3 regions of the Pseudomonas sp. 1 genome follow, and region 2 is predicted to be linked to each of the others. Evidence: predicted binding sites of a transcription regulator. Region 2 holds the regulator's gene; each other region holds the start of a gene.
What was found. Region 2 encodes sigma-54, which starts transcription at its own class of promoters, with help from an activator protein. Its sites were predicted from a motif close to ANTGGCATNNANNTTGCTNT; they were not measured.
Positions count from the first base shown of each region.

Region 1 (10,578 bases), on a different contig from region 2:
TGTCGTTCCTTACACCGATGACAAGATCACCGTCGCTATCACCAAAGCGTTTCTCGCAGTTGAGGGCGGCACCGCTGCCGCCTCGTCGCGAATCCACGACACCGTTGCCCGCCTGACCGAACAGGTCACCGCGACCTTCAAGCGTCGCATGCCATCGGGCGGCACCATCCACATCGAAGAAATCCAGGACCAGGTCGAACTGGCCCTGATGCGTGCCGGCGAGCAGAAAGTGGCTCGCGACTACGTGATCTACCGCGACGCCCGTTCCAAGGAACGCGCCACCCGCACCACCGCCGAAGCACCGGTGCAAGCGCACCCGTCGATCCGCATCACCCGCGCCGACGGCACCCTCGCGCCACTGGACATGGGCCGCCTGAACACCATCGTCACCGAAGCCTGCGAAGGCCTGGCCGAAGTCGACGGCGACCTGATCCAGCGCGAAACCCTGAAGAACCTGTACGACGGCGTGGCCCTGAACGACGTCAACACCGCACTGGTGATGACCGCGCGTACCCTGGTCGAGCGTGAGCCGAACTACTCGTTCGTGACCGCCCGTCTGCTGATGGACACCCTGCGTGCCGAAGGCCTGGGCTTCCTGGGCGTCGCCGAGAGCGCGACCCACCACGAGATGGCCGACCTGTACGCCAAGGCACTGCCGGCCTACGTCGCCAAAGGTATCGAGTTCGAACTGCTGAACCCTGTGCTGGCCGACTTCGACCTGGAAAAACTGGGCAAGGCGATCAACCACGAGCGCGACCAGCAATTCACCTACCTGGGCCTGCAGACCCTGTACGATCGCTACTTCATCCACAAGGATGGCGTGCGTTTCGAACTGCCGCAGATCTTCTTCATGCGCGTGGCCATGGGCCTGGCGATCGAAGAGAAGCAGAAAGAAGACCGTGCGATCGAGTTCTACAACCTGCTGTCCTCGTTCGACTACATGGCTTCGACTCCGACCCTGTTCAACGCCGGTACCCTGCGTCCACAGCTGTCGAGCTGCTACCTGACCACCGTTCCGGATGACCTGTCGGGCATCTATCACGCGATCCACGACAACGCCATGTTGTCGAAATTTGCCGGTGGCCTGGGCAACGACTGGACGCCGGTTCGTGCACTGGGTTCGTACATCAAGGGCACCAACGGCAAATCCCAAGGCGTGGTTCCGTTCCTGAAAGTGGTGAACGACACCGCCGTTGCCGTTAACCAGGGTGGCAAGCGCAAAGGCGCTGTGTGTGCCTACCTGGAAACCTGGCACATGGACATCGAAGAGTTCATCGAGCTGCGCAAGAACACCGGTGATGACCGTCGTCGTACCCACGACATGAACACCGCCAACTGGATCCCTGACCTGTTCATGAAGCGCGTCTTCGATGACGGCAAGTGGACCCTGTTCTCGCCGTCCGAAGTACCGGACCTGCACGACCTGACCGGCAAGGCCTTCGAAGAGCGCTATGAGTACTACGAAGCCCTGACCGAATACCCGGGCAAGATCAAGCTGTTCAAGACCATCCAGGCCAAAGACCTGTGGCGCAAGATGCTGTCGATGCTGTTCGAAACCGGCCACCCGTGGCTGACTTTCAAAGACCCGTGCAACCTGCGCAGCCCGCAGCAGCACGTCGGCGTGGTTCACAGCTCGAACCTGTGCACCGAGATCACCTTGAACACCAACAAGGACGAGATCGCGGTCTGCAACCTGGGCTCGATCAACCTGCCGAACCACATCGTCGACGGCAAGCTGGACACCGCCAAGCTCAAGCGCACCATCGATGTAGCCGTGCGCATGCTCGACAACGTGATCGACATCAACTACTACTCGGTACCGCAGGCGAAGAACTCCAACTTCCGCCACCGTCCGGTCGGTCTGGGCATCATGGGCTTCCAGGACGCGCTGTACCTGCAGCACATCCCTTACGGCTCCGAAGCTGCCGTCGAGTTCGCCGACAAGTCGATGGAAGCGGTCAGCTACTACGCGATCCAGGCCTCCTGCGACCTGGCCGACGAGCGCGGCTCGTACGAGACGTTCCAGGGCTCGCTGTGGTCCAAAGGCGTGCTGCCGCTGGATTCGCAACAGATCCTGATCGAAGCCCGTGGCCAGAAGTACATCGACGTCGACCTGACCGAGTCCCTGGACTGGGCACCGGTTCGCGCCCGTGTACAGAAAGGCATCCGCAACTCGAACATCATGGCCATCGCACCGACCGCGACCATCGCCAACATTACCGGCGTATCGCAGTCGATCGAACCGACCTACCAGAACCTGTACGTGAAATCGAACCTGTCGGGCGAATTCACCGTGATCAACCCGTACCTGGTTCGCGACCTCAAGGCTCGCGGTCTGTGGGACTCGGTCATGATCAACGACCTGAAGTACTACGACGGTTCGGTTCAGCAGATCGAGCGCATCCCGCAAGAACTCAAAGAGCTCTACGCGACCGCGTTCGAAGTGGACACCAAGTGGATCGTTGACGCCGCCAGCCGTCGTCAGAAGTGGATCGACCAGGCGCAGTCGCTGAACCTGTACATCGCCGGCGCATCGGGCAAGAAGCTGGACGTGACCTACCGCATGGCCTGGTACCGTGGTCTGAAAACCACCTACTACCTCCGTGCCCTGGCCGCGACCAGCACCGAAAAGTCGACCATCAACACCGGCAAGCTGAACGCTGTATCCAGCGGCGGCAACCACGGTGACGACTCGGTCCTGGCAGCCCCTGCCGGCCCGGCTCCAGTACCGAAGGCCTGCGCCATTGACGAGCCGGATTGCGAAGCTTGCCAATAAGCTGAGCTGAATCGGGCGTTGCGAAACGCCCGATCCGAGAACCCCCCGACAGACTTCTGGTTTGTCGGGGGTTTTCTTTTGCCCGCGAAAAAGTCAAAAGCGGCCCTCAGCCCTCCCCTCTTCCTGAGGGAATGGGAACCGAACGAGCTGTTCTCAAGAGATGCGCCAGCTTGAAATAACGATCCCCCCAAATCCAAGACAAAAAAAGCCCCTCAAAAAGAGGGGCTCCTTAACCAGCCAAAACCAGAAATCAGGTCATCTGAATGATGGTCTGCATGATGGTGCTCTGAGTCGAAATGGTCTTGGCGTTCGCCTGATAGTTGCTCTGACCCTTGATCAGATCAACCAGCTCGTTGGTCAGGTTAACGTTCGACTCTTCCAGCGAGTTCGAAACAACCGAACCCAAAGTACCGGTTTCCGGTGCGTCGTAGCCCGGGATACCCGAAGCGTAGGTCTCTTTCCAGCTGGTACCACCAATCGGCTGCAGGCCCTGTTCGTTGGTGAAGCTGGCCAGTGCAACCTGGCCGATGGCCTTGCTCTGGTTGTTGCTGAAGTTGGCGAACAGCGTACCGGTGCCATCGATGGTCAGGTTGGTGATCTGGCCGGTGGCGTAGCCATCCTGAGTCGGGATCGATCGCGCGGTGTCAGCGTTGTACTGAGTGGTCTTGGCCATGGAGATGGTGATGCCGGCCGGGTTCGCCGAAGCGCCGTTGGCAGTCCATACACCGTTGGTCACGGTACCCGGCACCCAGCCAGTGAGTTTCAGGTCGCTGCTGATGATCGGCGTACCAGGGTTCGCAGGATCCGGGGTGCTGACCTGAGTCAGTTTGCCGGTGCTGTCGAAGCTCATGGTCGAGGCCACCGGTGCCGTGGTTTTCGGATCACTGCCGGTGGCATCCGGGTTGCGACCGTCCACCAAGGTGTAGACCTTCCAGGTGTTGGCACCGGTCTTGACCATGTATTGATCCATGGTGTGCTGGTTGCCCTGGCTGTCATAGATCGGCGTACTGAACGACTTGGTGTAGGTCGCCGTGTTGGTCGGATCGAATTTGCCTGCCGCCACAGTATCGTCGATCACCGGAGCGGTCGAGTTCAGGTTGATGGTCGAGGTCACCAGCGAGGTGGACTTCGGTGCCAGGTTCGAAGTGTCGATCTTCAGATCGGTCAACACACCGTTGATGATCTTGCCGTTGGAGTCCACACCGTAGCCTTGCAGACGCGAGGTGTAGTCGGTGTTGGTGATGAAACCGTCCTTGTCGACCTTGAACGTACCGGCACGGGTGTAGGAGATCGAACCGTTGTTGCTCAGAGTGAAGAAACCCGAACCGTTGATGCCCATGTCCAGCACGTTGCCGGTGTTGTTGATGTCGCCCTGGGTGAACTGCTGGGAAACGTTGGCCAGACGCACACCGTTACCGATGACCTTGCTGCCGCTGCCCAGGCGAGTGGCCGAGTAGACGTCTTCGAATTCTGCACGGGACGATTTGAAACCGGCGGTCGCGACGTTGGCGATGTTGTTGCCGGTCACGTCCAGTTGTTTGTTGGCTGCATAGAGACCGCTAAGGCCGATATTGAAAGACATATTCCACTCCTTTGTGCCGGTTAGTCGGCTCTATATACCAATGGTTTGTACTTTGGACAGGGCAACGGTGCCCTTGCCGGACAGGTTGAGCATCAGCTCGCCACCGGTCTGGCTGATCGTCACGCTGGTGACCGTGGCTGGCAGGTAGGTCGCCAGGTCGGTCGCGGTGCCGTTGATCGAGGCGTTCGCCTTGACGGTGTAGGTACCGGTTTTCACCAGGTTGCCGTCCTTGTCCTTGCCGTCCCATGTGAAGCTCGCATTGCCTGCGGCGCGACTGCCCAGATCGATGGTGCGAACAACGGCGCCGCTGCTGTCGGTGATGGAGACAGTACCGCCGGCGATCGACGACGGAACGGTGACCGAACCGGTCATGCCTTTGCTCGGGTCATCCAGCTGAACAGTGTTGGTCTGCACGATCACGTTGCGACCCACCAGCGACGAAGCCTGCAGGGCTTGCGACGAGTTGTAGTTGCCGGCCAGCGAGCTGACGGTGCTGTTGAGGGTGGTGATCCCCTCAAGGCTGCTGAACTGCGCCAGCTGGGCAACGAATGCGCTGTTGTCCTGCGGGTCGAGCGGGTTCTGATTCTTCAGCTGGGTAACCAGCAGTTGCAGGAACGCGTCCTTGCCCAGGGCCTGGCCGCCGGTCGAGCTGTTGGTGGCCGAAGCGATGCCGCCGGTGGTCGTGCTACTGGTCTTCTTCGAAGAGTTGGCCAGTATGTCGTTCATCGTCAGGCTGCTGGTGGTATCGGTAACACTCATGGCAGTCGCCCCTTATTACTGACCGAGGGTCAGTACCTTCTGCATCATGGTCTTGGCGGTGTTCATCATCTCGGCGTTGGTCTGGAACGACCGGCTCGCGGAAATCATGTCAGCCATTTCTTCCACCACGTTGACGTTCGGGTAGTAGACGTAGCCCTTGGCATCGGCCGCCGGATGGTTCGGCTCGTAGCGCGCTTCGAGGTTGCTCTGGTCTTCGACCACGCCGAGCACTTGCACGCCTTGACCGGCTGCATCCTGGTTCTGGAACAACGAATTGCTGCCGACGCTCTGGCCGCCCTGGAACATGGTGGCGAATACCGGGTGACGGGCACGATAGGTCTGGTCGATGCTCGACGAGACGGTCTCGGCGTTGGCGATGTTCGAAGCCACGGTGTTCAGACGGGTGGTCTGGGCGCTCATGCCGCTGCCGGCAATGTTGAAAACGCTGGACAGGGACATGGATTATTCTCCGCGCAGGGCTGACACCAGCCCTTTGAACTTGCTGTTGAGCAGGGTGAAGCTCGCCTGGAAGTCGACAGCGTTTTGCGCGTAGTTCGACTGTTCCAGCTGGGCGTCCACGGTGTTCTGGTCGATCGACGGCTGCATCGGCGTGCGATACATCAGCGACTCGTCGCCATTGCCCAGGCCTTCAGCTTCGATGTGACGGCTGTTGGTCATGTTCAGGGCGATGGTGCCGTTGGCGTTCTTCTGGCTCTGTGCTTCGAGCACTTTGGAGAACTCCAGATCCCGCGCCTTGTAGTTCGGGGTGTCGGCGTTGGCGATGTTGTTGGCCAGCACTTCGGCACGCTGGGCGCGGAAGCCCAGAGCCTTTTCGTGAATGCCGAGCGCTTTATCGAAGCTGATGCTCATGTCGGGAACCTTCAGGTGACCGGATTTTTCGTAACAGGGTCATAGCAAGCGTCGTGCCAGTTTGAGAAAGCCCCGGATTACGGGGCTTTGCCGGGGATCGGCAATGCGGCAATGCCAGAAAAGCGGCAACCGGTTTCCGCCAGATGCCGCTTTTCTGCCGCCGCCTGCCCCCGGCAAAACCTTCAGGCATAAAAAAACGGGAGCCCCTGAGGACTCCCGTTTCTTGTGTTGCCGATCTTGATCACTTCGCCTGGTAGATGATCCCCGGGCTGCACTGAACCATCTGGTAATGATCCGGCAGACCGTTCAGCGCTTCGGAAGCGCCAAGGAACAGATAACCGCCCGGCTTCAGCGTGCTGTGGATGCGCAACAGAATGTCTTTCTTCACCTCGGCGGAGAAGTAGATCAGCACGTTGCGGCAGAACACGATGTCGAACTTGCCCAGGCTTGCGTAGCTGTCCAGCAGGTTGAACGAGCGGAACTCCACCCGGTTCTTGATCGGCGCCTTGATCACCCAGCGTCCCGGCCCTTTCGGATCGAAGTAGCGCTGCAGACGATCGGCGGACAGACCGCGACCGATCGCCAGACTGTCGTACTCGCCGGTCTTGCAGTTGGTCAGCATGCTGCCGGACAGATCGGTGGCAACGATCTGCACGCCCATTTTCAACTGACCGATGTTGGCTCGTTCGAACTCGTCGATCGACATCGACAGCGAATAGGGTTCCTGACCCGACGAGCAGGCCGCCGACCAGATCCGCAGACGCTGGTTGGGAGCGGCCTTGATCGCCTCGGGCAGCACCTTGTTCTTCAAGACTTCAAACGGATAGGTGTCACGAAACCACAGGGTTTCGTTGGTCGTCATGGCATCGACCACCTGCTCGCGCAAACCGCTGCGCGGCTGGGTCTGGATGCGCTGTACCAGCTCACCCAGGGACTTGATGCCTTGCTGCTCCATCAGTTTGTTGAGACGGCTCGACACCAGGTACTGCTTGTTTTCACCGAGCAAAATGCCACAGGCTTTTTCCAGGAAGACCCGGAACTGTTCGAAATCCAAATTACCCGTAGACAAATGATGCCGCCTCTTAAATCGTGTTGAACGCCAGGGGCAAAAGGCCCTTAGCTGATATCTGCTGCTCTGATCCGGTCGACTACCCGGGATGCCAGGTCATCAGGACGGAACTTGGCCAGGAAGTCATCGGCACCGACTTTCTTGACCATCGCCTGATTGAACACTCCCGACAACGAAGTATGCAGGATGATATGAAGCTTTTGCATGCGAGGGTCGCTGCGAATCTCGGCCGTCAGGGTGTACCCGTCCATCTCCGGCATTTCAATGTCGGAGATCATCATCAGGAACTCTTCTTCCGGCTTCTTGCCCTCGTCGACCAGCTTGCGCAGGTAATCCAGCGCCTGCTTGCCGTCGTTCAACGCCACCACTTCGACGCCGACCGTCTGCAGGCAACGCGTCACCTGCTTGCGCGCCACCGACGAGTCATCGACCGTCAGCACCCGCAACGACAATGCCTTGCTCTGGGTCTCGACATCCACCACGCCGACCGAAATCGCTTCCGGCGTCGGCGCAACTTCCGCCAGCACCTTCTCGACGTCGATGATTTCGACTAACTGATTGTCGACCCGAGTCACAGCGGTCAGGTAATGATCACGTCCAGTGCCCTTGGGCGGCGGATGAATCTCCTCCCAGTTCATGTTCACGATGCGTTCCACCGAGCGCACCAGGAAACCCTGGGTCTTGGTGTTGTATTCCGTGATGATCACGAACGGACTGTTCTTGTCTTTCAAAGCTCCGGAGCCGGTCGCCATCGCCAGATCAAGGATCGGAATGGTCGCCCCCCGAATATTCGCCACCCCGCACACGACAGGACTGGACTTGGGCATCAGCGTCAGTTGCGGGCATTGCAGCACTTCCCGAACCTTGAACACGTTGATCCCGTAGAGCTGCTGACCGTCGAGACGGAACAACAACAGCTCCAGGCGATTCTGCCCCACCAGTTGCGTGCGCTGGTTCACCGAATCCATTACACCAGCCATGCCCAGACTCCTACCCCAACGCCAAGTGTTGTTGCGACGCACATTCATTGCTAAACGGCACGGCGCTTGCTTTTTAACTCGTATGAACGCTCAAACGACATTTTTCCGACGCCTGACATCTCCCCTCCGCAGAGGGCTTTGCGCGATGTCCGCCGTTTGCCTTTTTTTCGCTGGCAGCCCTGCCGGTGCTGATGCGGTTACCTTGCCTGACATGCTTATCGGCGTCACTCAGGGCTTTCTTGAATTCACCGTAGAAGACTATCTGGCTACCAGTCAAACGGAAGGCCGTTATGAAATCGAGGTCAAGCAGCTTGATCCACGCATGCGCATGCCTATGTGCGACAAGGAATTGACAGCGACGCTGGAGAGTCCGGCACGTCCTCTGGGCCGTGTCACGGTCAAGGTCCGCTGCGAAGGTGCCTCCCCCTGGACGGTGTTTGTGCCCGCTCAAGTCCGCCTGTTTCGCGAGATTGTCACCACCACGCGGCCACTCAAACGCGCCGGCATCATCGAGCCTCAGGACGTGACCTTGCGCGAGCGCGACGTCAGTACGATCAATCAGGGTTTTCTGACGTCGGTGGATGAAGCCATCGGACAGAAATTGACCCGACCAACGGTAGCCGACCAAGTCATTACCCTGGTGCATCTGGAACAGGCGGAAGTGGTTCGCAAGGGCGATCAAGTGGTAATCACCGCCCGCAGCGGCACCTTGGCCGTCCGAATGCCGGGCGAAGCGCTGGCCAACGGCGGCCTGAAAGAACAGATTCGCGTGAAAAACCTCAACTCCCAACGGGTCATCAAGGCGCAGGTCGTCGCGCCCGGCCAGGTGGAAGTGGCCATGTGAGCGGCGATGCAAACGGTTGCATGAACGGATATTTGAAAAGCCCCTGAGTAACCAGGCAGAAAACTGGCGCTGACCAGAGCTGTTCCCTAAACTGTGCCGCAGCAGGATCTGCAACGGCGCATGCAAGCTCATTGCTAAATGAGCCTAAAGTTTTCCAGGGGATGGCCGAGAACATGGCAAGCGTCCAAATTCCCAGAGGTTTTTAACATGGTCATCGATTTCAGCCGTTTGAACAGCTCCTCGTCACTTACGGGCAGTACACGTACCAGCAACGCCAAGGAAACCGCCGAAACCGGCACCTCCGCGCCGCTGAATACCCCGGCCGAACAGGCCAGTACCGCAAAAAGCGGGGAATCGGTACACCTCAGCAATGAGGCTCAACAGTTGCAGAAGGTCACTGACAAGCTGCGCGATCAGCCTGCCGTCGATAAAGCCCGCGTGGCCGAGTTGAAAGCAGCGATTGCCGATGGCAGCTACAAGGTCGACAGCAACCGTGTAGCCAGCAAACTGCTTAATTTCGAAGCCCAGCGCTAGGCCTCGGTCAGCGCCAGGCTTTTGGACGCTTAAAACCCAAGGCCAGCCATGCACGACACTAATTTATTGCAACTGATCACCGACGACTTTGCTCCAGCTCAACAATTGCTGGAGTTACTGCAAACCGAGTCCCTCGCCTTGCACGGTCGCGACATGCCTCTGCTGGAAGAAATTCTGGCGCGCAAACAGGCATTGATCATTCTGCTCGAACAGCATGGCCGCAAGCGCAGCGAAATCCTCGCCAGTCTCAATCTGTCGCTCGACCGCGCCGGCCTGGAACAACTGGCCAGTCAGTCGAGCATCGGCGACCAGTTGCTCAGCCAGAGCGACGTCCTCACCGACCTGATTGCCCAGTGCCAGGCAGCCAACGCCAAGAACGGCCAGTCGATCATCATGCAGCAGGCCGCCACCGCCAATCAGCTGAAAATCCTCACCGGCGGCGAGCCTCCCGCGCTCTACGATGCCAGTGGCACCTTCTCCAAACTGCAGAAACCACGCGCGCTCAGCCAGGCGTGATGCTTTCTTCAATGCTTGCGCCCTATCAACGTGCGAAACATGCTGGCAAAATACTGGCCAGCCGTAGTCAAATTTTGTCTGGAGATTGATTTAACGTGTCCAACGTCCTCAGCGCGGATGATGCTCCGCAGCCCCCAAAGGTGCTCACCACACCTCTGGAAATCTCCAGCAACCTGCGCCAGCTGCAAGAGAGCCACGATCCGCTGATCATCACCTTCCACGAGCGCAGCCAGCGCTTCCAGAGTTACCTGATCAAGGTTGACCGGGAAACCGCCACGATTGCCCTGGACGAAATGATCCCGCGCGATGGCGAACGCTTCCTGCTCGCCGGCGAACCGTTCAAGGTCGAAGGTTTTCATGACGGCGTGCGCATTGCCTGGGAATGCGACGGCAAGCTGAACATCGAAGAATCCAGTGGCGACCGCTTCTACACCGGCGACCTGCCCACCGAAGTGGTTTATCACCAGCGCCGCAACGCCTTTCGCGCAGCCCTGAAGCTGACCGATCTGGTCAGCGTCGTGCTCGGTGGCGAAAAGCTCAAGTCACCGATCGACGGCAAGCTGCTGGATATCTCCGCCACTGGCTGCAAACTGCGTTTCGAAGGCGACATCACCGACCGCCTGCAACTGGGCCAGGTCTACGATCGCC
Region 1 covers NZ_JBWXMQ010000002.1:246,858-257,435, reverse strand. The annotation lists gene AC1MDC_RS04295 (ribonucleoside-diphosphate reductase subunit alpha) at 1-2,776, shown strand, start outside; gene flgE (flagellar hook protein FlgE) at 3,027-4,358, opposite strand; gene flgD (flagellar hook assembly protein FlgD) at 4,389-5,117, opposite strand; gene flgC (flagellar basal body rod protein FlgC) at 5,133-5,576, opposite strand; gene flgB (flagellar basal body rod protein FlgB) at 5,580-5,987, opposite strand; gene cheR (protein-glutamate O-methyltransferase CheR) at 6,229-7,056, opposite strand; gene AC1MDC_RS04265 (chemotaxis protein CheV) at 7,104-8,036, opposite strand; gene flgA (flagellar basal body P-ring formation chaperone FlgA) at 8,119-8,880, shown strand; gene flgM (flagellar biosynthesis anti-sigma factor FlgM) at 9,088-9,414, shown strand; gene AC1MDC_RS04250 (flagella synthesis protein FlgN) at 9,463-9,930, shown strand; gene AC1MDC_RS04245 (flagellar brake protein) at 10,026-10,578, shown strand, end outside.
Region 1: the regulator sigma-54 is predicted to act here: its motif matches at 6,029-6,048, upstream of flgB (flagellar basal body rod protein FlgB).

Region 2 (10,578 bases):
GCGAGCATCCGGTTTGTGGTGTCCTGAACCAGATCGTGCGCCGACTGTACCGCCACGGCGTTAGCCACCAGCGGCAGCGCCGCAAGCAACACCAACAGGCCACGTCGCAAGGTAGAGATCATTCAAAAGCTCCTCATTTGGCGTCTTTGCTAACGGTATTGAGCAGGAATTTACCGATCAGGTCTTCCAGTACCAGAGACGACTGCGTGTCGTGGATGGTTCCACCATCCTTGAGCAGGGTGTCTTCCCCGCCCACGCTGATACCGATGTATTTCTCGCCCAGCAGACCCGCAGTCAGGATAGATGCTGTGGAGTCGGTCGGCAGGTTGTCGACGCTTTTATCCACTTGCAGGGTCACCCGACCGGTGAAGCTGTCGCGGTCCAGATCGATCGCGGTGACCTTGCCGATCGTCACACCCGCCATGGTCACTTTGGCTCTGACCGTCAAACCGGCGATATTGTCGAAATACGCGTAAAGCTTGTAAGTATCGGTGGTCGAAGTCGGAGAAAGGCCACTGACCCGCAAAGCGAGCAGCAACAAAGCCAGGATCCCTGCCAGCAGGAACAGGCCGACACCGATTTCCAGGGTGCGGTTTTGCATCAGAAATCTCCAAACATCAAAGCGGTCAGAATAAAGTCCAGGCCGAGTACTGCCAGCGAGGCGTAAACCACGGTCTTGGTGGTGGCACGGCTGATTCCCTCGGAAGTGGGTTCGCAGTCATAGCCTTGAAATACGGCGATCCAGGTGACGACAAAAGCGAATACTGCACTTTTGATGATGCCGTTGAGCACATCGTCACCGAAGCTCACGCTGTTCTGCATGTTCGACCAGTAGGAACCTTCGTAGACGCCCAGCCAGTCGACGGCGACCCACGAACCGCCCCAGATGCCGACCACGCTGAAAATCATCGCCAGCACCGGCAGGGAAATGAAGCCGGCCCACAGACGCGGGGCGATGATGTACTTGAGCGGGTCGACCCCGATCATTTCCAGGCTGGACAGCTGCTCGGTGGACTTCATGTTGCCGATTTCCGCCGTCAGCGCCGAACCGGCACGACCGGCGAACAACAGCGCGGTCACCACCGGCCCCAACTCACGCAGCAGGGTCAGCGCCACCATCTGCCCTACAGCCTGCTCCGAGCCATAGCTCGACAGGATGTTGAAGCCCTGCAGCGCCAGCACCATGCCGATGAAGATCCCGGACACCACGATGATCACCAGTGACATCACGCCGACGGAATGCAACTGCTTGACCAGCAGACCAAAACCGCCGCCGATGCCGCCCCGCCCGAGCAAGGCATGAAACAGGAACAGGGTCGAACGCCCGAACACTGCGACGCTGTCGATGCCGGCGAGGCCGAAACGACGCACACGCTCCATTAAAGTAATTCTGCGCATCAGCGGCGCTTCCCCAGAAGATCTGCGCGGTAATCCGGCGCTGGAAAGTGATACGGCACCGGGCCGTCGGGTTCACCGGTCATGAACTGGCGGATACGCGGATCGTCCGAGCTCATCAGTTCATCCGGCGTGCCCTGCCCCAATACCTGGCCATCACCGACCACATAGATGTAGTCGGCAATGCTCGCGGTTTCGGCGAGATCGTGCGACACCACGATACTGGTGATTCCCAGGGCATCATTGAGCAGCCGGATCAGGCGAACCAGAACACCCATGGCGATCGGGTCCTGGCCGACGAACGGTTCGTCGTACATCAGGATCTGCGGATCGAGGGCAATGGCCCGGGCCAGGGCGACACGACGTTTCATGCCGCCAGACAGCTCATCAGGCATCAGCTCGATCGCACCGCGCAGGCCCACGGCCTGCAACTTGAGCAGCACGATGTCGCGAATCATCTCGTCCGGCAGATCGGTATGAACCCGCAGCGGAAAGGCGACGTTCTCGAACACATCAAGATCGGTGAACAGCGCACCGCTCTGAAACAGCACGCCCATGTGTTTGCGCGCATCGAACAGATCGCTGCGCGACAGCTTCGGCAGGTTCTGGCCGTTGACCCAGACCTCGCCTTTGGATGGCCGCAACTGGGCGCCCATCAGGCGCAACAGTGTGGTCTTGCCACACCCGGAAGGCCCCATGATGCCGGTGACCTTGCCGCGCGGGATGCGGATATCGACGTTATTGAAAATGCTCCGCGCACCGCGCTTGAAGGAGACTCCCTTCAGCTCGACCGCGTAGGCGTTATCGGCACTCATCTAAACTCCTTGCGATGCAGCCTCTCACTCGGACACCTGGCTTTCTGGAGGAAAGCCCCTACATCCCGGGCAGGCCGAACTGGCGGCGAACTATATCACTGCAAAGGGCAAGCGCCCAAGGCCTGCACCGGCCTGCATTCTGCGACTTGAAGGGCTTGAAGCCTTATTTACAGAGTTTTGGCAACAAGGAATGACAAAGCACGACGAACTTGCGTGAGGCTTTTCAACATAACCGCTATAATCGCCGCCTTTTCATCGGGCTATACGATTTCTGACATGAGCCAAACCAGCGACCTGATTCAATCGGCACAACGCACCGTCCGCCTCGAAGTGGAAGCCGTACAAGGCTTGTTGCCCCATATCGACGCCGATTTCGTACGCGCTTGCGAGATGATTCTGGCCAGCAAGGGCCGTGTTGTCGTGGTCGGCATGGGCAAGTCCGGACACATCGGCAACAAGATTGCCGCGACCCTGGCCAGCACCGGCACCCCGGCGTTTTTCGTGCACCCGGCCGAGGCCAGTCACGGCGACATGGGCATGATCACCCGTGACGACGTGATTCTGGCCCTGTCGAACTCCGGCTCCACCAACGAAATCGTTACCCTGCTGCCACTGATCAAACGCCTGGGCATCCAGCTGATCAGCGTCACCGGCAATCCGCAATCGCCGCTGGCCAAGGCTGCCGAGGTCAATCTCAACGTGCACGTCGAGCACGAAGCCTGCCCGCTGAACCTGGCGCCGACCTCCTCGACCACCGCCGCACTGGTCATGGGCGACGCCCTGGCCGTGGCGCTGCTGGAAGCGCGCGGCTTCACCGCCGAAGACTTCGCCTTTTCCCACCCGGGCGGCGCGCTGGGACGGCGCCTGCTGCTTAAAGTGGAGAATGTCATGCACGCCGGTCAGGAACTGCCGCAGGTACAGCGCGGCACCCTGCTCAAGGATGCATTGATGGAAATGACCCGCAAGGGGCTGGGCATGACCGTCATTCTTGAAGCGGACGGCAAACTGGCCGGGATCTTCACTGACGGCGACCTGCGTCGCACCCTGGATCGCAGCATCGATATCCACAGCGCCACCATCGACCAGGTGATGACCGTGCACGGCAAGACCGCCCGCGCCGAGATGCTCGCCGCCGAGGCCCTGAAAATCATGGAAGACCACCGAATCAACGCACTGGTTGTCGTGGATGAAGAGGATCGCCCGGTCGGCGCCTTCAACCTCTCCGATCTGCTGCGCGCAGGAGTGATGTAAATGAGCAACGATCTGCTGCAACGCGGCAAAGCCATCAAACTGGCGGTTTTCGACGTCGACGGCGTCCTCACCGACGGTCGCCTGTACTTCCTTGAAGACGGCAGCGAGTTCAAGACTTTCAATACGCTCGATGGCCAGGGCATCAAGATGCTGATGAACGCCGGCGTCCAGACCGCCATCATCAGCGGTCGCAAGACTCCGGTGGTCGAGCGCCGGGCAAAAAACCTCGGCATTGCGCACCTGTTTCAGGGCCGCGAAGACAAACTGGTCGTTCTCGACGGTCTTCTGGAGCAACTGGGCCTAAGCTATGAACAAGTGGCCTATCTCGGTGACGACCTGCCGGATCTGCCGGTGATCCGCCGCGTGGGGCTGGGCATGGCCGTAGCCAACGCCGCTGCATTCGTGCGCGAGCACGCCCATGGCGTGACCCAGGCCCGGGGCGGCGAAGGTGCCGCCCGCGAATTCTGCGAACTGATCCTGCGCGCCCAAGGCAGCCTCGACGCCGCCAACAACGCGTACCTGTGAGTCCAACCATGTTTAGCAAAAAGTTTCGCAACATCCTGCTGTTCGGTTGCATCGCAGCGATTTTCGGTGCGGTCGGCTACTGGAACATCAGCCCGGAGCGCTTCCTCGACAAACCGCCGGTTTCGGCAGAGGAAAGCCCGATCGACTGGTATGCGACCAATACACACACGATCCAGTACCTCGAAGACGGCAAAGTGCAGTACGAAATGACGTCCGACAAGGCTGAGCACGTCAAGGCGACCGACATTACACTGGTCACCAAGCCCGATCTGAACATGTTCCGTGGCACCGATTTTCCATGGCACGTAACCAGTGAACGCGGCGAAGTGAACTCCGGTGGCACCGAGGTCGAACTGATCGACTCGGTACGCGTCAAGCGCACCGACGAAAAGAACCGCGATACCCTGATCACCTCCACTCGCATGACGGTGTTCCCGCAGCAGCAATATGCGCAGACCCAGCAACCCGTTAGAATCGACGGCGCTGGCGGTGTATCGACTGGCGTAGGAATGAAAGCGTATTTGAAGGAAAGCAGGATACACCTGCTATCGAACGTAAGAGGACAGTATGAGGCTCGTTAAAACCCTCCCTATTTTGCTCAGTCTGGGCGCAGCACTGGGAAGCGTGAGCGCCTGGGCTCTGCCGAACGATCAAGAGCAGCCAATCCGCATTCAGGCCGACGATGCCCAGCTGGACGACAAGAACGGCGTTGCCACCTATAAAGGCGACGTGATCATCACCCAGGGTTCGATGGTCGTCAAAGGCAACACCGTGACCATGACCCGTGCGCCCAACGGCGACATCGACGTCGTGACTTCGGTTGGCAACCTCGCCTACTTCGAACAGTTGCAGACTGCCGGCGACACCAAACCCGTTCAGGGCTGGGGCGTGACCATTCAGTACCACGCACAGCAGAACCGCGTTGTACTGATCGACAAGGCCAAAGTCGTCGACAAGGACAACAACACCACTCAAGGCGAGAAAATCGTCTATGACACGGTGAAAAAACTGGCCAGCGCCGGTCGAGCCACTGGCAGCAAGGTCACCGAAGCGCGTCCGCGCATCGACATGGTGATCCAGCCGAAGAAGAAAACCGACGAGAAAACCCAGTAATGGCAACTCTGAAAGCTCAGCACCTGGCCAAGGCCTATAAAAGCCGCCAGGTCGTGCGCGACGTCAGCCTGTCGATCGACAGCGGTCAGATCGTCGGCCTGCTCGGCCCGAACGGCGCCGGCAAGACCACCTGTTTCTACATGATCGTCGGCCTGGTCCAGGCCGATCAGGGTCGCGTACTGATCGACGATCTGGACGTCAGCCACCAGCCGATGCACGGTCGCGCCAAGGCTGGTATCGGCTATCTGCCGCAGGAAGCGTCGATCTTCCGCAAACTGTCGGTCGCCGACAACATCATGGCCATCCTCGAGACCCGCCAGGAACTCGACAAGGCCGGTCGTCGCAAGGAGCTGGAAAGCCTGCTGCAGGAATTCCACATCAGCCACATCCGCGACAACCTTGGCATGAGCCTGTCCGGTGGTGAGCGCCGCCGGGTGGAAATCGCCCGCGCACTGGCCACGGCACCGAAGTTCATCCTGCTCGACGAACCGTTCGCGGGTGTCGACCCTATCTCGGTCGGCGACATCAAGCAGATCATCCACCACCTCAAGGCCAAGGGCATCGGTGTACTGATCACCGACCACAACGTCCGCGAGACGCTGGATATCTGCGAAACCGCCTACATCGTCAACGACGGCCAGTTGATCGCTGAAGGCGACTCCGCGACCATCCTCGCCAACGATCTGGTGAAGGAAGTCTACCTGGGTCACGAGTTCCGCCTGTAAGCAAGACGGCATTCGATCAGCCGTTCGGGTGCTGTAACGTTGAAGCGCTTTTTTATACGCTTTTATTGTTACAGCGCTCTAGGCAAACACGACAGTTTCAGGCATATAATTTGCTTAAGTTTGGCGCCCCGGCGCCCTGTAGTGGATGGCGCATAGCGCCGGCGAAAAAGGTGTTAAGCCCCTGCCATGAAACCATCGCTAGTCTTGAGAATGGGCCAGCAGCTGACGATGACACCGCAGCTGCAACAGGCCATCCGCCTGCTCCAATTGTCGACCCTGGATCTGCAGCAGGAAATCCAGGAGGCTCTGGAATCCAATCCGATGCTCGAACGCCAGGAAGACGGCGACGACTTCGACAACTCCGATCCCATGGCCGACAACGCCGAGCAGAAGCCCAACACCGAGATCCAGGAACCCTCCTATCAGGAGACCGCGCCGACAGTCGATAACCTCGAAGACGGCGAATGGAACGAGCGAATCCCCAACGATCTACCCGTCGACACCGCCTGGGAAGACGTCTATCAGACCAGTGCCAGCAGCCTGCCGAGCAGCGATGATGACGAGTGGGACTTCACCACCCGCACTTCCGCCGGCGAGAGCCTGCAAAGCCACCTGCTGTGGCAATTGAATCTGGCACCGATGTCCGACACCGATCGCCTGATCGCGGTCACCCTGATCGATTGCATCAACAATCAGGGCTACCTCGACGAAACCCTCGAAGAAATCCTCGACGCCTTTGATCCGGAACTCGATATCGAGCTGGACGAGATCGAAGCCGTCCTGCACCGCATCCAGCAGTTCGAACCGGCCGGCATCGGCGCGCGCAACCTGGGCGAATGCCTGCTGCTGCAATTGCGCCAGCTGTCGGCCAAGACCCCTTGGCTGGCCGAAGCCAAGCGCCTGGTTACCGATTACATCGACCTGCTCGGCAGTCGCGACTACAGCCAACTGATGCGCCGCATGAAGCTCAAGGAAGACGAACTGCGCCAGGTCATCGAACTGGTGCAGAGCCTCAACCCGCGCCCCGGCTCGCAGATCGAGTCGACCGAAGCCGAATACGTGGTGCCTGACGTCATCGTACGCAAGGACAACGAACGCTGGCTGGTGGAGCTGAACCAGGAATCAGTGCCGCGTCTGCGGGTCAACGCCCAGTACGCCGGTTTCGTACGTCGTGCCGACACCAGTGCCGACAACACCTTCATGCGCAATCAGTTGCAGGAAGCCCGCTGGTTCATCAAGAGCCTGCAGAGCCGCAACGAAACCCTGATGAAAGTTGCCACCCAGATCGTCGAGCATCAGCGCGGCTTCCTGGAGTACGGCGACGAAGCCATGAAGCCGCTGGTCCTGCATGACATCGCTGAAGCAGTGGGCATGCACGAGTCGACAATTTCCCGAGTGACCACGCAAAAATTCATGCATACCCCGCGGGGCATATATGAGCTGAAATACTTTTTCTCCAGCCATGTAAGCACCTCCGAAGGCGGTGAATGCTCTTCCACGGCGATCCGCGCGATCATCAAGAAACTGGTTGCCGCGGAAAATCAGAAAAAGCCGTTGAGTGACAGCAAGATCGCTGGTTTACTGGAGGCACAAGGCATTCAGGTGGCTCGCCGCACCGTCGCCAAGTACCGCGAATCCCTCGGGATCGCGCCTTCGAGCGAACGCAAGCGGTTGATGTAAGCCACGTTACAGCGTTCCAGTGGCAGGCTCTTCGGCCTGCCGCTTTATGCACTGGCAACGAAGGAGAAGCTGTATGCAAGTCAACATCAGTGGACACCAACTGGAAGTTACCCAACCTCTCCGTGAGTACGTTGAGCAAAAGCTCAAGAGGCTTGAGGGACATTTCGACAAGATCACCAACGTGCAAGTCACGATGTGCGTCGAAAAGCTGAAGCAGAAAATCGAAGCCACGCTGCATATTCCCGGCAATGAAGTCGTCGCTAACGCGGAACATACTGACATGTACGCTGCGATCGACGCGCTGACCGACAAGCTTGATAAACAACTCAAAAAGCATAAGGAAAAGACCCAGAGCCTGCTTCAGGGCGCTACCGGTCGATAACCCCCACCCCCATGATCCGACTTGAAAGTATCCTGACCCCCGGCCGTTCCCTGGTGAACGTGCCGGGCGGCAGTAAAAAGAAAGCCCTCGAACAAATTGCCAACCTGATCGCCCGGGAAGTCCCGGATCTGGAGATGCAAGATGTCTTCGAGGCATTGATTGCCCGTGAAAAACTGGGTTCCACCGGTTTTGGCAACGGCATCGCCATTCCCCACTGCCGCCTCAAGGGCTGCGAAGCGCCGATCAGTGCGCTGATGCACCTTGACGCCCCTATCGATTTTGACGCTATCGACGGCGCGCCTGTGGACCTTCTGTTCGTCCTGCTGGTGCCGGAAGCCGCCACCGATGCTCACCTGGAGCTTTTACGCCAGATCGCCAGCATGCTCGACCGCAAGGATGTGCGCGACAGACTGCGTAGCGCACCAAGCAACGAAGCCTTGTACCAGGTTGTACTGGAAGAACAGAACAGGCCGTAATCATGCGCTTGATCATTGTCAGTGGCCGTTCCGGCTCGGGTAAGAGTACTGCCCTGGATGTCCTTGAGGACAATGGCTACTACTGCATTGACAACCTGCCTGCCGGCTTGCTTCCGGATCTCGCCGAGCGCGCGCTGGTGCATACCGAAATGCTCCAGCCGCTGGTGGCTGTCTCGATCGACGCCCGCAACCTGCCGAGCCATCTGTCACGTTTTCCAGAGCTGCTCGAGGAAGTTCGCAGCCGGCACATCCAGTGCGATGTCCTGTTCCTGGATGCCGATGACGAAACATTGCTCAAACGTTTTTCGGAGACCCGTCGTCGTCACCCGCTCAGCAATGCCAACCGCTCGCTGGCCGAGGCCATCAACGACGAAACCGCCCTGCTGGGCCCGATCGCCGATCTGGCCGATCTGAAGGTCAACACCACTAACCTCAATCTCTATCAACTGCGCGACACCATCAAGCTGCGCCTGCTGAACCAGCCTGAGCCGGGCACTGCGTTTCTGGTGGAGTCGTTCGGTTTCAAACGCGGCATGCCGGTGGATGCGGATCTGGTGTTCGATGTACGCTGCCTGCCGAATCCGTACTGGAAACCGGAGCTGCGCGCACAATCCGGTCTCGATCAGCCGGTCGCCGAGTATCTGGCGGCGCAGCCGGAGGTCGAGGAGATGTACCAGGACATTTACTCGTATCTGTACAAATGGTTGCCGCGCTTTGCGGCGAGCAACCGCGCTTATGTCACCATTGCCATCGGCTGCACCGGCGGGCATCACCGCTCCGTTTACCTGACCGAACGTCTTGGCCAGGCGCTGCAGAAGACCCTGAAGAACGTCCAGGTTCGCCACCGCGACCTCAGCTAAAGGATTCACACCGCGATGCCTGCTCGGGAAATAGAAATCATCAACAAGCTGGGCCTGCATGCCCGCGCATCGGCAAAATTCGTCGGGGTGGCGGGTAAGTTTCCCGATTGCACGATCAGAGTGGGCCGCACCCCGGAAACCACGGTTGACGGCAAAAGCATCATGGCGATGATGATGCTCGCTGCAGGCAAGGGCACCAAAATCTACCTGAGCACCGAAGGTCATCAGGAACAGGAAGCCATGGACGAGTTGGTAACGCTGATTAACAACTACTTCGACGAAGGTGGTTGAGAACGCTTGAGGCGAGGGAGTTCGCTCCCTCCTCCCGACTCATCCCAACGCCGTGTCCATCACCATCATCAGACAGAAGCCGATCAGCAATCCCAGACTTGCCAGCTTCTCATGGCCATTGCGTCGCGACTCCGGGATAACCTCGTGAGTCACCACCAGCAGCATGGCTCCCGCCGCCAACGCCAACCCCAAGGGCAGCAACAACTCGGCCAGACTGACCAGCCACGCACACAGAAGCGCGAACACCGGCTCGACCAGTCCTGACGCTGCGCCAATCAAAAACGCCTTCACCCGCGACATCCCGGCGCCAGCCAACACCAGTGCAATCACCAGCCCTTCCGGCACATCCTGCAAGGCAATGCCCATCGCCAGACTGTCTGCGTCCGGCATTCCACCGCCAGCCGAGACGCCGACAGCCATCCCTTCCGGGATGTTGTGGGCGATGATGGCGAACACAAACAACCAGATCCGCGGCGGAATCACCGGATGCTCGACAGTGCCGATGAGCATTTCCGGCGAAGCGCCCGACACCCGGCGGTCAACCAGATACAGACCGAACGCTCCGAGCATGATGCCAAAGCAGATCAGGCCGCTGGCGCCCCACGGACTCAGTCCCAGACTTTCGGCGGCGGCGATTCCCGGCACGATCAGCGAAAACGCGGTCGCCGCCAGCATCACACCGGCGCCAAAACCCAGCAGCGTATCGCCCAGTGCCTGGGGCATGTTGCGGATCACCAACACTGGAACGGCTCCAAGTGCGGTGCCGAGGGCGCAAATCGCCCCGCCCTGCAATGCACGCGATAGCCTGGGCTCCAGATTCAGCCATTCCAGTCCGTGGGCGACCAGTAAGGTCATACCCGCCAACAGCAACAGCGATCCAATTGCGTAACGAAACATACGCCCACTTCCGATCGCCAGTGTTTCAGTGCCCATAGTCAGCCTTGGATTGTTTTTATAGAAGACTTAAACCAGCGCGGCCTGATAGCGCGCAGCGACTTCCGGCCAATTGATGACGTTGTAGAACGCGCTGATGTATTCCGGCCGACGGTTCTGATAACGCAGGTA
Region 2 covers NZ_JBWXMQ010000010.1:58,121-68,698, reverse strand. The annotation lists gene AC1MDC_RS16530 (MlaC/ttg2D family ABC transporter substrate-binding protein) at 1-122, opposite strand, end outside; gene mlaD (outer membrane lipid asymmetry maintenance protein MlaD) at 134-601, opposite strand; gene mlaE (lipid asymmetry maintenance ABC transporter permease subunit MlaE) at 601-1,398, opposite strand; gene AC1MDC_RS16515 (ATP-binding cassette domain-containing protein) at 1,398-2,210, opposite strand; gene AC1MDC_RS16510 (KpsF/GutQ family sugar-phosphate isomerase) at 2,487-3,461, shown strand; gene AC1MDC_RS16505 (KdsC family phosphatase) at 3,462-3,986, shown strand; gene lptC (LPS export ABC transporter periplasmic protein LptC) at 3,995-4,567, shown strand; gene lptA (lipopolysaccharide transport periplasmic protein LptA) at 4,554-5,099, shown strand; gene lptB (LPS export ABC transporter ATP-binding protein) at 5,099-5,824, shown strand; gene AC1MDC_RS16485 (RNA polymerase factor sigma-54) at 6,011-7,504, shown strand; gene hpf (ribosome hibernation-promoting factor, HPF/YfiA family) at 7,578-7,886, shown strand; gene ptsN (PTS IIA-like nitrogen regulatory protein PtsN) at 7,898-8,362, shown strand; gene rapZ (RNase adapter RapZ) at 8,365-9,222, shown strand; gene AC1MDC_RS16465 (HPr family phosphocarrier protein) at 9,238-9,513, shown strand; gene AC1MDC_RS16460 (ZIP family metal transporter) at 9,553-10,446, opposite strand; gene AC1MDC_RS16455 (superoxide dismutase) at 10,477-10,578, opposite strand, start outside.

Region 3 (10,578 bases), on a different contig from region 2:
TCGGCATGTCGGAGCTGACTGCGGTCGGCAAATACATCCACTACTGGGCGCCGGAGATCCCGAGTTGGGTCACCGCGGCTGCATTCTTCCTGCTGATCAACGCGATCAACCTGGCCAACGTCAAAGTCTTCGGTGAAGCCGAATTCTGGTTCGCGATCATCAAAGTCGTGGCGATCGTCGGCATGATCGCCCTGGGCAGCTACCTGCTGGTCAGCGGCCATGGCGGCGAGCAGGCGGCGGTGAGCAACCTGTGGTCCCACGGCGGCTTCTTCCCGAACGGCGTCAGCGGTCTGGTGATGGCCATGGCGATCATCATGTTCTCCTTCGGCGGTCTGGAAATGCTCGGTTTCACCGCAGCCGAAGCCGACAAACCGAAAACCGTGATCCCGAAAGCGATCAACCAGGTGATCTACCGGATCCTGATTTTCTACATCGGCGCACTGGTGATCCTGCTGTCGTTGACCCCATGGGACAGCCTGCTGGAAACCCTCAACGCTTCGGGCGATTCCTACAGCGGCAGCCCGTTCGTGCAGGTGTTCTCGATGCTCGGCAGCAACACGGCCGCGCATATCCTCAACTTCGTGGTGCTGACCGCCGCATTGTCGGTTTACAACAGCGGCACCTACTGCAACAGCCGCATGCTGTTGGGCATGGCCGAGCAGGGTGATGCGCCGAAAGCGCTGGCGAAGATCGACAAGCGCGGCGTGCCGGTGCGTTCGATCCTGGCGTCGGCAGCCGTGACCCTGGTGGCCGTGCTGCTCAACTACCTGATCCCGCAACACGCGCTGGAACTGCTGATGTCGCTGGTGGTTGCGACGTTGGTGATCAACTGGGCGATGATCAGTTTCTCGCACTTCAAGTTCCGCCAGCACATGAACAAGACCAACCAGAAGCCGCTGTTCAAGGCGCTGTGGTACCCGTACGGCAACTACATTTGCCTGGCGTTCGTTCTGTTCATCCTCGGCGTGATGCTGCTGATCCCGGGCATTCAGGTCTCGGTGTACGCGATTCCGTTGTGGGTGGTGTTCATGTGGGTCTGCTACGTGATCAAGAACAAGCGCGGTGCGCAACAGGTACTGCACGCCGCGAACGCTGCCAAGTAAGCGTCGTTGCAAAAACAACAGACCCGGCCAAGTGCCGGGTTTTTTGTGCTTTCGCGGTATCCTGCGGGTTCTGAATACGGACGCTTTTCCATGCTGGTGATTTCCAACAACGTGCATCTGCCGGATGCCGAGATCGAACTGACGTACATCCGTGCCCAAGGGGCGGGTGGGCAGAACGTCAACAAGGTCTCCAGCGCCGTGCATCTGCGCTTCGACATTCGCGCCTCGTCCTTGCCCGAGTTCTACAAGGAACGGCTGCTGGCGCTGCGCGACAGTCGCATTACCAGTGACGGGGTGCTGATCATCAAGGCCCAGCAGTACCGCACGCAGGAACAGAATCGCGCCGATGCGCTGGAGCGTCTGACCGAGCTGATTCTCAGCGCCACCAAGGTCGAGAAGAAGCGCCGGCCGACCAAGCCGACGCTGGGCTCAAAGAAACGTCGGCTTGAATCAAAGACCAAGCGCGCCAGCATCAAGGCCGGGCGCGGCAAGGTGGATTTCTAGTCTTCGCGGTATTTCGCCGTGTGGCGGTAGAGATAGACGCTCAGCGCCAGACCGCTCAGCGCTGCGAGGGCGGCGAACAGGAAGATCGAGGCAAAACCGAAGCCCGCCGCAATCGCTCCCGCCAGTGGTCCGGTGATGCCCAGCGACAAGTCGATGAACAACGAATAGGCCCCGACCGCTGCGCCTCGGCTGGAGGCCGGCACCAGGTTCACCGCTTCCACGCCCAGCGCCGGGAAGACCAGTGAGAAACCGAAACCGCTCAATGCCGCACCGGCCAATGCCCAGTGCGCGTCCGGCGCCAGCCACAGCAACAACAGGCCCAGGGTTTCCACCGACAGGCAGGCAATCGCCACGCGAAAGCCGCCGAGGCGGTTGATCAGGTTGCCGAACAGCAGTCGCGCACCGATGAAGCTGGCGCCGAACAGGCTCAGGCACAGCACGGCGTTGTCCCAGTGCTGCGTGGCGTAATACAGGGTGATGAAGGTGGCAATGGTGCCGAAGCCGATCGAGCCCAGCGCCAGTCCGCAGCCGTGGGGGAATACCCGCCCAAGCACATGCATGAATGGCAGGCGCTCGCCGGCCACGATCGGCGCGGCGGTTTTCGGCCAGGCCAGCAACAGCCCCAGCGTGGCCAGCAGCAGAATGCTCACGCCCATGCTCCACAGACCAAAACGGCTGACCAGCCATACCCCCAGCGGCGCACCGACCGCCAGTGCGCCGTAACTGGCAATGCCGTTCCACGAGATGACCTTGGCGGTGTTGGCGGCACCAACGCGGCCGATGCCCCAACCGATCGAGCCTGAGCCAACAAGACTTTCCGCACTGCCCAGCACCAGACGGCCGGCAAACAGGCTGATCAGGCTCAGCAACGGCAGGTTGGGCGTCCATGCCGAAATCAGCATGAACACACCGCTCAAGCCACAACCGGCCAGACCAATCATCACCGCCCGTTTGCTGCCCTGGTTGTCGATGATCTTGCCGGCATACGGACGGCTGAGCAGGGTGGCGAGGTATTGCACGCTGATCACCAGCCCGGCGATGACCGCGCCGAAGCCCAGGTCACTGTGGACATAACCTGGCAGCACCGCCAGCGGGATGCCGATGTTCAGGTAGCCGATGAAGGTGAACAGGACGATGGAAACGACTTGCAACGTGACTGCCAGCGGGCGCTGGGGTTCTGGCATAGAGGACGACATGAATTACGATCCACGGGAAGAGCAGAATAGATAGGCTGCTCATGATACCGATGCGGACGCGTCTGGGGCGGGGAAAAGTCAAACTATTTGGCCGGGGCGACCAATTGCGTGGTGACCAGTGCGGCCAGTGCGTTTTCTTCGCTGCCGAAACGGGCGAGCAGTGCAGCCTGTTTCTCGGGCGAGAGACGGCTCCAGATCTCGATCATCTTCTCGGTGGCGCCGATTAGGATTTCAGCCTGTTGTTCGTTAAAGGTTTCGTCGGTCATGGCAGGCTCAGGTTTCAGGCAGTGTGGAAAGCGCATGTTAGCGCTTTCCACACGGTCTGTACGGCGGGTGTTGCTTACTCTTCGCTGTCGGCCGGACGGCTCTCGGCGGCTTCTTTCGGCTCGGGCTGTTGGGCACCGGCTTGTTGCGTGGTCGTCTGCTCAGGTACGTGCAGGCTTGGGAAGGGGAGATTCGGAATCTCGTGCATGGTTGCGCTCCTCGCTAAGTCTGTTGATAGATCTGGTAGATCCGCGCTTTCAGAAAGCCTGCGCAGGATACAGCAGGAAAAGTGACAAACAGATTTTTAAATCCATCTGTTTCGACGGGCGGGATTGTCTAGACAAGTGCGACAGGGTGACGCAGGGCAAGTGTGGGGGCGAACCTGCTCGCGATGAGTGCGCCAGATCGTTCCCACGCTCCGCGTGGGAATGCAGCCGGGACACTCCGCGTCCCTGCCGAAGCGGACGCGGAGCGTCCATTGAGGCATTCCCACGCAGAGCGTGGGAACGATCAACGTGGGAGTGAGCAGGATCAGCGGGCGGGTTATTTGCAGACGTTGGCGATCGCTTCGGCCAGCAGGTCAAGACGCGTTGCATCAATCCCGGCGACGTTGGCCCGGCCCGAGCTGACCATGTACACGCTGTGATGCTCGCGCAGGTTTTTCACCTGTTCCGGCGACAGGCCGGTGTAGGAGAACATCCCGCGCTGCACGCCAATGTGCGCAAAGCGCTCGCGCAGACCGTGCGGCTCGAGCGCTTCCACCAGGCCGCTGCGCAACTGGGCGATGCGCAAGCGCATGGCTTCCACTTCGTCGGCCCAGCGGCGTTTCAGCTCCGGGTCGGCGAGGATCGTGGCGACGACAGCTGCGCCGTGATCCGGTGGCGTCGACCACAGGTTGCGGGCAATGTGCGCCAGCTGGCTGCGGATGTCGATCAGCTTGTCAGCGGTTTTCGCACTGACGATCAACGCACCGGTGCGGTCGCGGTACAGGCCGAAGTTCTTCGAGCAGGAACTGGTGATCAGCAGCTCGGGCAGCTCGGCCGCAAACAGTCGGGTCGACCACGCATCCTGCTCCAGACCGTCGCCAAAGCCCTGGTAGGCAAAGTCGATCAGCGGCAGCAAATCGCGGCGACGCACCACCTCCAGCACCCGCTGCCAGTCTTCGTGATTCAGATCGAAGCCGGTCGGGTTGTGACAGCACGCGTGCAGCAGCACCACATCGCCCTTCGGCACTTCGTTGAGCACGGCGAGCATTGCCTCGACGTCGAGGCGGTTGTCGCTGCCGACGTACGGGTAATGGCTGATCTTGACGCCGGCGGCCGCGAAAATCGTTTCGTGGATCGGCCAGGTCGGGTTACTCAGCCATACGCCCTTGCCCGGCAGGCATTGCGCGATGAAGTCCGCTGCCAGACGCAGGGCGCCCGTGCCGCCCGGGGTCTGGGTGGCGCCGGCACGTTGCTCGGCGATCAGTGCCGAATCGGCACCGAGCACCAGCTCGTTGATGACTTTGCCGAACAGTGGATTGCCGTGGCCACCGATGTAGGTCTTGGTGTCCTGGCTTTCGACCAGCCGCGCTTCGGCGATTTTCACCGCCTCGGGGATCGGCGTCAGGCCCTGGGCATCCTTGTAGACGCCCACGCCGAGGTCGAACTTGCGCGGGTTGGAGTCCTGCGCGTAGGCCTCCATCAGGCCGAGGATCGGGTCGCCGGGCACCCGGCCGATGGCGTCGAAGTGCATTACTTGCGTCCTTCTGCGGTCTTGGCCACTTCGTCAGTGCGTGCGGCCATGATGAAGTCGTTGCGGTGCAGGCCCTTGATCGAGTGGCTCCACCAGGTCACGGTGACTTTGCCCCACTCGGTCAGCAGGCCCGGGTGATGACCTTCGGCCTCGGAGATCTCGCCGACGGCGTTGGTGAACGCCAGGGCGTGCTTGAAGTTCTTGAACAGGAAGACTTTTTCCAGCTGCATGATGCTGTCGCGTACTTCGATGTTCCAGTCAGGGATCTGCTTGATCAGGATCGGCAATTCTTCATCGCTGACTTGTGGGGCATCGGCACGGCAGGCTTCGCAATGGGCTTGGTTCAAAGTGGACATGGTGGACTTCCTGAAATCTGAAGGTGTTTTTTTATATTGGCGGTCAATGTCGCCACGCTAAACCAAAGTGGCGACGACTGACAGACTCACTAGTAAGCAAAAGTCGCGGGTCACGCGGCTTTTGGTTTTGGCGGAAACTTAGGTGCGTGCAGACCCAGCTGCATGCCTTGCTTGACCATGGCCATGATGTCTTCGTGGGCCAGGTCGAACAGGCGCTTGAGGTTCGGCAGGACAAAATACAGCGGCTGCAGGATGTCGATGCGGTATGGGGTGCGCATGGCTTCCAGCGGATCGAAAGCCTGATGCTCGGGCTCATCCGACAGCGAATAAACAGTTTCTTTTGGCGAGGACAGGATTCCGCCGCCGTAAATGCGTTTGCCTCGCGGGGTGTCCACAAGGCCGAACTCGATGGTCATCCAGTACAGGCGCGCCAGATAAACGCGTTCTTCCTTGGTCGCCTGAAGGCCGAGTTTGCCGTAGGTGTGGGTGAATTCGGCGAACCACGGGTTGGTCAGCAACGGGCAGTGGCCAAAGATCTCGTGGAAAATGTCCGGCTCTTGCAGGTAGTCCAGTTCTTCACGGGTGCGAATGAACGTGGCCACCGGAAACTGCTTGCTGGCGAGCAATTCGAAGAAGGTCTGGAAGGGGATCAGCGCGGGGACGCGGGCGACCTGCCAACCGGTGGTCTCGCCGAGCACCTTGTTGATCTCGCCCAGTTGCGGAATGCGGTCGTGGGGCAGACCGAGTTTTTCGATACCGTCCAGGTATTCCTGGCACGCACGTCCCTCGATCACTTTCATCTGGCGGGTGATCAGCGTGTTCCACACCGCGTGTTCTTCGGCGGGGTAGTCGATAAAACCTTGCGCATCGGGCTCGCGGGCCACGTATTGCGTCTGCTTCATACTGCTCTCCTGCGAGGGGAATTTCGTTCTTGTTATGTCCTGCGATGGACTGAGAAATACCCCGGAACGTTCGTTGTTGCAGCAGGTTGAAGATCGGGCGAGTAGGAAAAGTCTCTATAATTCGTAAAATTTTCGTTACGCTTCGGGCGATGCGTCGTGTTTGTGCCGACTGCCGGGTTTGAAAAGGTCGATGGCTGTCACATAATCTTGACGACTATTTGCGCACCCGGGCAGAAAAAGAGACCAAGGTGCGCGGCAAAAACCTGTTGGAGCAAGCTTGCTCCCGCAGGGATTGTGTTCAATCCTATCTTTGTCGGGCCTTTATATGCGTATCAAAGTCCACTGCCAGAACCGCATCGGCATCCTGCGCGACATCCTCAACTTGCTGGTGGAGTACGGGATCAACGTCGCCCGGGGCGAGGTCGGCGGTGAGCACGGCAACGCGATCTATCTGCATTGCCCGAACCTGATCAACATTCAGTTCCAGGCGCTACGACCCAAGTTCGAGGCCATCGCCGGTGTGTTCGGCGTCAAGCGGGTAGGGCTGATGCCCAGCGAACGGCGGCATATGGAGTTGAATGCGCTGCTCGGCGCGCTCGAGTTTCCGGTGCTGTCGATCGACATGGGCGGTTCCATCGTCGCGGCCAACCGGGCGGCGGCGCAGTTGCTCGGGGTGCGAGTGGACGAGGTGCCGGGAATTGCACTGTCGCGTTACGCCGAAGATTTCGACCTGCCGGAGCTGGTGCGCGCCAATAAATCGCGAATCAATGGCATGCGGGTCAAGGTCAAGGGCGACATCTTTCTGGCCGACATTGCGCCGCTGCAGTCGGAGCACGACGACAGCGAGGCCATGGCCGGTGCCGTGCTGACCTTGCACCGGGCGGATCGTGTCGGCGAGCGCATCTACAACGTGCGCAAGCAGGAATTGCGTGGTTTCGACAGCATCTTCCAGAGCTCGAAAGTGATGGCGGCGGTGGTGCGCGAAGCACGACGCATGGCGCCGCTGGATGCGCCACTGCTGATTGAAGGTGAAACCGGCACCGGCAAGGAATTGCTGGCGCGGGCCTGTCACCTGGCGAGTCCGCGTGGTCAGTCGCCGTTGATGGCGCTCAACTGCGCGGGCCTGCCGGAGTCGATGGCCGAGACCGAGCTGTTCGGCTACGGCCCCGGTGCCTTTGAAGGGGCGCGGGCCGAAGGCAAGCTCGGGCTACTGGAACTGACGGCGGGCGGCACGCTGTTCCTCGATGGCGTTGGCGAAATGAGCCCGCGCTTGCAGGTGAAATTGCTGCGCTTCCTGCAGGACGGCTGCTTCCGTCGCGTGGGAAGTGATGAAGAGGTTTACCTGGATGTGCGGGTGATCTGTGCAACCCAGGTCGACTTGTCGGAGCTGTGCGCACGCGGCGAGTTTCGCCAGGATCTGTATCACCGCTTGAACGTGCTGTCGCTACACATTCCGCCACTGCGCGAATGTCTTGACGGTTTGACGCCGCTGGTGGAGCACTTTCTCGATCAGGCCAGCCGGCAGATCGGCTGCCCGCTGCCGAAACTGGCGCCGGCGGCGATGGACCGGCTCAGTCACTACCATTGGCCGGGCAACGTGCGGCAACTGGAGAACGTGCTGTTCCAGGCGGTTTCGCTGTGCGACGGCGGCACGGTCAAGGCTGAGCATATTCGCCTGCCGGATTATGGTGTGCGTCAGCCGCTTGGCGATTTCTCCCTCGAAGGCGGGCTGGACGAGATTGTCGGGCGCTTCGAGAAAGCGGTGCTGGAGCGACTGTATTCCGAACACCCGAGCAGCCGGCAACTGGGCAAGCGGCTTGGGGTTTCCCATACGACCATTGCCAACAAGTTGCGTGAATACGAAGTCGGCAAGGCGGAGTCATAGCCTGCAGATGTATGTCTGTTATGGCCTCTTCGCGAGCAAGCTCGCTCCCACAGTAAAGCTTCATTTGGCGGCAGACCTTGTGGGAGCGAGCTTGCTCGCGAAGGCGGCGCTACAGGCAGTGAAAAGGTAATGCCTTGCCACATGGCGGCATGACACCGCCGGTTTTTCGTCTTCGATACATTTCCCTCCTTCCCGCAAAATCCCTCAAGTCCTTTGTTTACCGGGCCCTTGGCCGCCAGAAAAAAGTTGGTCTGCAAATTGCTTATGGCTCAGCAGTACAGCGGTGGGCGGCAAACGTCCGGCATGCAGAGGAAAGAGTGTGGACAAGTACCTTTATGTGGCAATGACCGGCGCCAGCCAGAACGCACTGGCGCAAAAGGCTCATGCCAACAACCTGGCGAACATCTCCACCAATGGTTTTCAGCGCGACCTGGAGCAGGCGCGTTCGATGCCGGTGTTTGGTGACAGCTTTCCGGCGCGTGCGTTTGCCATGAGCGAACGGCCCGCCACCGACTTCACGCCGGGCTCGCTGGTGCAGACCGGACGCGACCTCGACGTCGCCGTGTCGGGCAACGGCTGGATCGCCGTGCAGAACCCTAATGGCGGGGAAAGCTACGTGCGCACCGGCAGCCTCAATATCGATGCCCTCGGCGTGTTGCGTGCCGGCAACGGCATGCCGGTCATGGGCAATGGCGGGCCGATCGCCGTGCCGCCGGAACAGCAGGTGGAAGTCGGTGAAGACGGCACCATCAGTATCCGTGCGATGGGCGAAGGTCCGCGCGTCATGGCCGAAGTCGACCGGATCAAGCTGGTCAACCCGGACATCAAGAACATGAACAAGGGCCTGGACGGTTCGATTTACACCAAGGACGGCCAGCCTGCGCCGGCCGATGCCAACGTCAAACTGGTGTCGGGTTTCCTGGAGTCGAGCAACGTCAATGCCGTGGAAGAAATGACGTCGGTGCTGGCCCTGGCCAAGCAGTTCGAACTGCACGTCAAGATGATGAACACCGCCAAAGACGATGACCAGGCCATGGCTCGGGTCTTGCAGATCAGCTAATTATCAGAACGTCGCGCCGTAAAACAGGCGCACGAGGAGAATCGAATGCTTCCGGCTCTATGGGTTGCCAAAACCGGTCTGTCCGCCCAGGACACCAACCTGACCACCATTTCCAACAACCTGGCCAACGTGTCGACCACGGGTTTCAAACGTGACCGCGCCGAATTCCAGGACCTGCTGTACCAGATCAAGCGTCAGCCAGGCGCCCAGTCGACCCAGGACAGCGAACTGCCGTCGGGTCTGCAGGTGGGTACCGGTGTGCGCATCGTCGGCACCCAGAAAAACTTCACCGCCGGCAGCCTGCAGACCACCGAGCAGCCGCTGGACATGGCCATCGACGGTCGCGGTTTCTTCCAGATCCTGCAGCCGGACGGCACCACTTCCTATACCCGTGACGGTACTTTCCACCTCGACTCCAACGGTCAGATCGTCAACGCCAGTGGTTTCGCCCTGGAGCCGGCGATTGTCATCCCGAACAACGCCCAGACCTTCACTGTGGGCCGTGACGGCACTGTGTCGATCACCGTTGCCGGCAACGCCGCTTCGCAAGTGATCGGCAACCTGCAAACCGCCGACTTCATCAACCCGGCCGGTCTGCAAGCGGTGGGCAACAACCTGTTCCTGGAAACCGCCGCTTCCGGTGCACCGCAAGTCGGTACTCCGGGCCTGAACGGTTTCGGTACCACCCTGCAGAACACCCTGGAAACCTCCAACGTCAGCACTGTGGAAGAGATGGTCAACATGATCACCACTCAGCGTGCGTACGAGATGAACTCCAAGGTGATCTCCACCGCCGACCAGATGCTCTCGTTCGTAACGCAGAATCTGTAATCAAGTCTATGAGGCGGCCATGAGGTCGCCTGCAACACCGTGAGGTAAGGGTCATGAAGCGCTTTGTATCTGTTGTGGCATTGAGTGGGGTCGTCTCGCTCGCGGGCTGCGTCGCCCCGACGCCCAAGCCCAATGATCCTTACTACGCCCCGGTGTTGCCGCGCACACCGTTGCCGTCGGCCGCCAACAACGGCTCGATCTATCAGGCCGGTTTCGAGCAGAACCTGTACAGCGACCGCAAGGCGTTCCGGGTCGGTGACATCATCACCATCACCCTGAACGAGAAGACCCAGGCCAGCAAGAACGCCAACTCGCAGGTGGCCAAGAACAGCAAGACCGGCATCGGTCTGACGTCGCTGTTCGGCGGCAGTGGCACCACCAACAACCCGTTGGGCGGTAACGATCTGAGCCTGGACGTCGGCTACAGCGGCGACCGCGCAACCAAGGGCGACAGCAAGGCCGCACAGGGCAACACCCTGACCGGCTCGATCACCGTGACCGTCGCCGATGTCTTGCCCAACGGCATCATCGCCGTGCGTGGCGAGAAGTGGATGACCCTCAACACCGGCGACGAGCTGGTGCGGATCGCCGGCCTCGTGCGCGCCGATGACATCGCCACTGACAACACCGTGTCGTCGACCCGGGTTGCCGATGCGCGCATCACCTACTCGGGCACCGGTTCGTTCGCCGATGCGAGTCAGCCAGGCTGGTTCGACCGTTTCTTCCTCAGCCCGCTGTTC
Region 3 covers NZ_JBWXMQ010000013.1:28,839-39,416, forward strand. The annotation lists gene AC1MDC_RS19590 (amino acid permease) at 1-1,103, shown strand, start outside; gene arfB (alternative ribosome rescue aminoacyl-tRNA hydrolase ArfB) at 1,194-1,607, shown strand; gene AC1MDC_RS19600 (MFS transporter) at 1,604-2,791, opposite strand; gene AC1MDC_RS19605 (hypothetical protein) at 2,887-3,069, opposite strand; gene AC1MDC_RS19610 (hypothetical protein) at 3,144-3,275, opposite strand; gene AC1MDC_RS19615 (amino acid aminotransferase) at 3,611-4,804, opposite strand; gene AC1MDC_RS19620 (4a-hydroxytetrahydrobiopterin dehydratase) at 4,804-5,160, opposite strand; gene phhA (phenylalanine 4-monooxygenase) at 5,271-6,062, opposite strand; gene AC1MDC_RS19630 (sigma-54-dependent transcriptional regulator) at 6,388-7,947, shown strand; gene AC1MDC_RS19635 (flagellar basal body rod protein FlgF) at 8,267-9,007, shown strand; gene flgG (flagellar basal-body rod protein FlgG) at 9,053-9,838, shown strand; gene flgH (flagellar basal body L-ring protein FlgH) at 9,892-10,578, shown strand, end outside.
Region 3: the regulator sigma-54 is predicted to act here: its motif matches at 8,193-8,212, upstream of AC1MDC_RS19635 (flagellar basal body rod protein FlgF).